DNA from 2 places in the Streptomyces sp. NPDC058284 genome. Region 2 is predicted to be linked to the other one. Evidence: predicted binding sites of a transcription regulator. Region 2 holds the regulator's gene; the other holds the start of a gene.

Region 1 (3,355 bases), on a different contig from region 2:
TCCACTTCGGCCTTCGTGTCGGCGGGCACGTTGTCGCCGTTCTCCCGCAGGAACCGCTCGGTCTGGTAGACGAGCTGCTCGGCCTGGTTGCGGGTCTCGGCCGCCTCGCGCCGCTTGCGGTCCTCCTCGGCGTGCTCCTCCGCCTCCCGCACCATGCGGTTGATGTCGTCCTTGGGCAGCGCGGAACCGCCCGTCACCGTCATGCGCTGCTCACGTCCTGTGGCCTCGTCCTTCGCGGAGACGTGCATGATCCCGTTGGCGTCGATGTCGAAGGTGACCTCGATCTTGGGGACGCCGCGCGGGGCGGGCGGCAGGCCTGTCAGGTCGAAGACGCCGAGCTTCTTGTTGTACGCGGCGATCTCCCGCTCGCCCTGGAAGACCTGGATGCCGACGGAGGGCTGGTTGTCCTCCGCGGTGGAGAAGGTCTCCGAACGGCGGGTGGGAATCGTGGTGTTGCGCTCGATGAGCTTGGTCATGATGCCGCCCTTGGTCTCGATGCCGAGGGAGAGCGGGGTCACGTCGAGCAGCAGGACGTCCTTGACGTCGCCGCGGATCACCCCGGCCTGCAGGGCGGCGCCGAGCGCCACGACCTCGTCGGGGTTGACGCCCTTGTGCGGGTCCTTGCCGGTGAGCTCCCTGACCAGGTCGGTCACCGCGGGCATCCGCGTGGAACCGCCCACCAGGATCACGTGGTCCACGGCGGAGAGTTTGACGCCCGCGTCCTTCACCGCCTGGTGGAAGGGCTCCTTGCACCGGTCGAGCAGATCCGCTGTCAGCTCCTGGAACTGGGCGCGGGTCAGCTTCTCCGCGAGGTGCAGCGGGCCCTCGGCCGACGCGGTGATGTAGGGCAGGTTGATGTCGGTCTCACTCGACGAGGAGAGCTCGATCTTCGCCTTCTCGGCCGCCTCGCGCAGGCGTTGCAGCGCCATCTTGTCCTTGCCGAGGTCCACCCCGTGCCCGTTCTTGAACTGGCGCACCAGGTACTCGACGATCCGCTGGTCCCAGTCGTCGCCGCCGAGCTGGGTGTCGCCGTTGGTGGCCTTCACCTCGATGACGCCCTCGCCCATCTCCAGGAGCGAGACGTCGAAGGTGCCGCCGCCGAGGTCGAAGACGAGGACGGTCTCGTCGTCACCCTTGTCGAGGCCGTACGCGAGGGCCGCCGCCGTCGGCTCGTTGATGATGCGCAGGACGTTGAGCCCGGCGATCTCACCGGCCTCCTTGGTGGCCTGGCGCTGGGTGTCGTCGAAGTACGCGGGCACGGTGACGACCGCGTCGGTGACGTCCTCGCCCAGGTAGGACTCGGCGTCGCGCTTGAGCTTCTGCAGGACGCGCGCGGACAGCTCCTGGGCGGTGTAGCGGGTGCCGTCCACGGAGCCGCTCTCCGGGAAGCGCCAACCGCCGTCGCCCATATGGCGTTTGACGGAACGCGCGGTGCGCTCCACGTTGGTGACCGCCTGCCGCTTGGCGACCTCGCCCACCAGGACGTCACCGTTCTTCGCGAAGGCGACGACCGAGGGCGTGGTGCGCGCGCCCTCCGCGTTGGCGACGACGGTGGGCTCACCGCCCTCCAGTACGGCCACCACTGAGTTCGTCGTACCGAGATCGATCCCGACCGCACGTGCCATGGTTCAGTCCCTTCCGCCGTGAGCTCACATCCCCCGTATCCAGGTCTACTCGGTTCTCCATCACAAAACTTGAGCGCGCTCTTGTCAATGCCGGGCGTGACAATGCCGCCACCCCTTTTCGGGGTGACGGCCTCGTCAACTCGGTCGCGCTCAGGCCAGCTTGGCCGAAAGCGTGATGGTGGTGCCCGACAGTGCCTGGCTCACCGGGCAGCCGCCCTTGGCCTTCTCGGCGGCCTCGACGAAGGCCGCCTCGTCGATGCCGGGCACGGTGCCCTCGACGGTGAGGTGGATGCCGGTGATGCCGGTACCCGGCTGCAAGGTCACGTCGGCGGAGGTGACCAGGCGGGTGGGCGGGTTGCCCGCGCCGGTCAGTGTGTGCGACAGCGCCATGGCGAAGCAGCTGGAGTGCGCGGCGGCGATGAGCTCCTCCGGGCTGGTCCTGCCGTTCGCCTCCTCGGCGCGCGACGGCCAGGACACCGCCTGCTCCCCGATGCCGGAGGAGTCGAAGGTGACGGTGCCCGAGCCCTCTGCCAGAGAGCCTTCCCAGACCGTGTGCGCGGAGCGCGTGGTTGCCATGATGCAGATCCCTTCAGTGCGGTTCCGTGATCGGAAGTTCCGTTGGCCCCATCCGATCACACTCCGGGCCGGAACGGGCCGCGCGGAGACGGTACGGATCAGGCCTTGCGTGCCACCGCCCCGTACATGGCGATGGCCCGGTCGTCGATGCCGTCCTGCAAGGGCCCCGGACGCCACGTGTGCACCTGGGTGACGCCAGGGTCGACGAGCTCCATCCCCTCGAAGAACGACGTGGCGGTCTCCAGATCGCGCAGCACCATGGGCATCCCCTGCTGCTCGTACTCCTCGGCCACCCGGCCGACCTCCTCGGGCGCGAAGTCCGCGGTGCCGATCGTCAGCGCGAGGAAGCTGCCCGACGGCAGCGGTTCGAGCAGCCGCCGCACCAGGCGCCGGTCGTCCGGCGGCAGAATGAAGTGCAGGATCCCGATGACCATCAGGCCGACCGGCTCGTCCAGGTCTATCAGCGCGCGGAACTCGGGGCTCTCCAGGATGGCTTCGGGATCGTGCATGTCGGCGTCGACGTAGGCGGTCGCCCCCTCCGGGGAGCTCTGCAGCAGGGCGCGGGCGTGGGCCAGCACGATGGGGTCGTTGTCGACGTAGACCACCCGGGACTCCGGCGCCACGCCCTGCACCACCTCGTGCAGGTTGGGGGCGGTGGGCAGCCCGGTGCCGATGTCGAGGAACTGCCGGATGCCCTGCTCCTGGGCGAGGTGGCGTCCGGCGCGGTGCATGAAGCGGCGGTTCTCCAGCATGTGCACCGGCAGCGCAGGCCAGTGCCGGCACATGGCGTCGCCCGCCTCGATGTCGACGAGGTAGTGGTCCTTGCCTCCCAGGATGTAGTCGTACACCCGCGCCGAGTGGGCCGTCGAAGTGTCAATACGATCACCCGCGTTGTGCATGTGCCGCTCCGCTCTTCACCGTTGTCAGTGGTTCCCAGAGGCTATAGCGGACCCGGGCCCGGCCCGCACGCGCGCGGCGCCGCGGTGAACCCGCGAGGGCCTCCCCCGGTGCCCGGGAGACCCTCGGGTGAAAACGGGCCGCGCGGGGCGCGGCCGGGTCACCGAGGTGTTCGAGCGGGGGCCGCAGGTGCGCGTCGGCCGATACGAACACGTTGTGTGCGCCGCCACGCCACAGGGGTCTCTGAGGTGCGGGAA
Region 2 (3,355 bases):
TGAACTGACGAGGGACTACCGAAAGGGGGTGCGTCGGGGATGAGCACCAAGGACTTCATCGAGAAGGACTACTACAAGGTCCTCGGCGTCCCCAAGGACGCCACCGAAGCCGAGATCAAGAAGGCGTACCGGAAGCTCGCCCGCGAGAACCACCCGGACGCCAACAAGGGCAACACCAAGGCGGAGGAGCGCTTCAAGGAGATCTCCGAGGCGAACGACATCCTCGGTGACCCCAAGAAGCGCAAGGAGTACGACGAAGCGCGTGCTCTCTTCGGCAACGGCGGATTCCGGCAAGGCCCCGGAGGCGGCGGCGGATCGTTCAACTTCGACCTGGGCGACCTCTTCGGAGGCGGCGCCCCGGGTGGCGGTGGAGCGGCCGGCGGCGGCTTCGGGGGCGGTCTCGGTGACGTCTTCGGGGGCCTGTTCAACCGCGGCGGCGCGGGTGCCGGAGCCGGTGCGCGTACGCAGCCGAGGCGCGGCCAGGACATCGAGTCCGAGGTCACGCTGAGTTTCACGGAGGCGGTGGACGGTGCCACGGTGCCGCTGCGCATGTCCTCCCAGGCGCCCTGCAAGGCGTGTTCCGGCACCGGCGACAAGAACGGTACGCCGCGTGTGTGCCCGACCTGCGTCGGCACGGGCCAGGTCTCGCGGGGCGGTGGCGGAGGGTTCTCCCTCACCGATCCGTGCATGGACTGCAAGGGCCGTGGGCTGATCGCCCAGGACCCCTGCGAGGTCTGCGGCGGCAGTGGCCGCGCCAAGTCGTCCCGGACGATGCAGGTGCGGATTCCGGCCGGTGTCTCGGACGGGCAGCGCATCCGCCTGCGCGGCAAGGGCGCACCCGGTGAGCGCGGCGGCCCGGCCGGTGACCTGTACGTGGTCGTGCACGTCGACACCCACCCGGTCTTCGGCCGCAAGGGCGACAACCTCACGGTCACGGTGCCGGTGACGTATCCGGAGGCGGCGCTGGGCGGCGAGGTGAAGGTGCCCACGCTGGGCGGCCCGTCCGTCACCCTGAAGCTGCCCGCGGGCACGCCGAACGGGCGTACGATGCGGGCCCGCGGCAAGGGAGCGGTCCGCAAGGACGGCAGCCGCGGCGACCTGCTCGTGACGGTGGAGGTCGCGGTTCCGACGTCGTTGAGCGACGGGGCGAAGGAAGCCCTGGAGAGCTACCGCAAGGCGACTGCGGACGACGATCCGCGGGCAGAACTGTTCCAGGCCGCGAAGGGAGCATGAGATGGACGGCCGTCGTCGACAGCCCGGACTGAGCAGGGCGTATCAGCTGACCGATGAGACGCCGGTCTACGTCATCTCGGTGGCCGCCCAGTTGAGCGGCCTGCACCCCCAGACCCTGCGGCAGTACGACCGCCTGGGCCTGGTCTCCCCGGACCGCACCCCGGGACGCGGCCGTCGCTACTCCGCCCGCGACATCGAGCTGCTGCGTACCGTGCAGCAGTTGTCGCAGGAGGAGGGCATCAACCTCGCCGGCATCAAGCGGATCATCGAGCTGGAGAACCAGGTCGCCGCGCTCCAGTCGCGCGTCGCGGAGCTCTCCTCGGCCGTGGAGGGCGCCGCCGTCGCCATGCAGCAGCGTGAGGCGGCGGTGCACGCTTCGTACCGCCGCGACCTCGTCCCCTACCAGGACGTGCAGCAGGCGAGCGCGCTGGTGGTGTGGCGGCCCAAGCGGACGTCCGAGCAGTAGGTTCCGTAACCTGAAACAGGGCCGGGAGGTGACCACCTCCCGGCCCTGTTCGATGTGGGCCGACGGTTTTACCGGGGGAGTTGAGCTGACCATGGCCATGGTGGGGTTGTTCTGGATCGCCGAGGGCGATGTGTACGTGGGGGCGAAACCGGCCGGGCTCGCCGCCGGGGTGCGGCTGTCCCCGGAGGGCGTACTGGCCCTCGGCGACCGGCAGTCCGGCATGTGGCCGTGGGAGGACGTGCGCGCCCTGACGGTCGACGACGTCCCGGTGAAGTCCCTGCGGCGGCATGTGGGCGCGGCGGTCGACCTGGTCCTCACGGTCGGCCTGGGCGGCGGCGACGAGGCCCCCACGATGACGGTGCGCCTGACGGCCCCCGACGGCGACAAGGAACTGACGGCGTACACCGCGGCGGCGATCGGCTACTCCCAGACGGAGTACGACCTCTCCCGCGCGCTCCTGTCCCGCCTCACGGAGGGCGCGGGCTCGCTCCTCACGACGCTGACCGCGATGGCGGACTGGGGCCGTCGCCACGAGGGCGGGTCGCCGCGGGCGGCGGAGCGGGAGGCGTTGTTGCGGGAGTGGGTTGCGGGGAGTGGGGGGTGAGGGTGAGGGGTGAGGGGTGAGGCGTCTGCCCGTGTCCGTGTCCGTGTCCCTGGCCCTGTCCCTGGCCCTGTCCCTGGCCCTGCCCCTATCTCTGGTGATGGTCCAGGATCTTTGACTGCCCTATGAGGTAGCCGAGTTGGGCCCGGCTGTGACTGCCGAGCGTGCTGGCCAGTTTGGCGATGTGGACGCGGGCGGTGCGGATGTTCATGCCGAGCCGGTCGGCGACCTCCGCGTCGGTGAGGCCTTCGACGAGGAGCCCCGCGATGGCGTGCTGGCGGGCGGTGATGCCGTTCTCGGGCGGCTGGGGGGCGGCCTGCGGCCACATGGGGGTCGCCAGCCCCCAGAGCCGCCAGAAGGTCGTGGCGAAGTACTCGACGAGGGCCGGGTGGCGCAGTTCGAGGGCGACGCTGCGGTCCCGGCTCGCGGGGATGAACGCCACGGTCCGGTCGAAGACGAAGAGCCGGTCGGTCACCTCGTGCAGGGTCCGGGCCTCGGCGTCGCCGGTGAGCTGCTCGAAGTAGGCCAGCACGGGCAGGGAATGGCGCGTTGTGTGCTGGTAGAGAGTGCGCATTCGGCACCCTCGGGTGAGAAGGGCCTGGTCCCGTGGGAAGACTTCGGCCAGGGTCTCGGGCGGTCGCGTCCCGCCGGGCTGTACGGCGAGGAATTCCTCCGTGACCCGGCCCATCGCGCGGTCGATGGCCGCGTTGATCGCGTCGAGCCCGTCGAGCACGATGACGGAGCGGTCGCCCGTTCCGGAACAGGCGTCGGCGCCGAACCGCACGTCGAGGACGGCGGGGTCGATGGGGACGGAGGGGCGCAGCCGTTCCGGGTCGTCGGGGTGGGGTTCCAGGATCCCCAGCTCCTCCAGGCAGGGAGCGCCTACGGCCTCACTGCGCAGAATGCGCCCCTCGCGGAGGGAGCGCCGGTAGACGCCCAGCCCCTCCGGGCAGAGTTCGTCGACGGCGTGCGGTAAGTGCTTCGTGGCCATTCGGTCCCCCTCCTGCCTGGTTGAAGCGCCGCGATTCTATGCAGGCGAGGAGTGGGCCGGTCCG

What was found. The regulator HspR, encoded in region 2, represses chaperone genes until heat shock. The targets are predictions, from matches to a motif close to TTGAGNNNNNNNNNCTCAA.
Region 1: a site for HspR is predicted at 1,695-1,713, ahead of dnaK (molecular chaperone DnaK). Genes of this name have one in related genera too.

The regions. Positions count from the first base shown of each region.
Region 1 is NZ_JBHVYE010000001.1:727,478-730,832, forward strand. It holds gene dnaK (molecular chaperone DnaK) at 1-1,625, opposite strand, end outside; gene ACFVYR_RS02800 (OsmC family protein) at 1,776-2,201, opposite strand; gene ACFVYR_RS02805 (SAM-dependent methyltransferase) at 2,300-3,100, opposite strand.
Region 2 is NZ_JBHVYE010000043.1:27,886-31,240, reverse strand. It holds gene dnaJ (molecular chaperone DnaJ) at 40-1,233, shown strand; gene ACFVYR_RS35660 (heat shock protein transcriptional repressor HspR) at 1,235-1,699, shown strand; gene ACFVYR_RS35655 (hypothetical protein) at 1,791-2,303, shown strand; gene ACFVYR_RS35650 (LuxR C-terminal-related transcriptional regulator) at 2,389-3,291, opposite strand.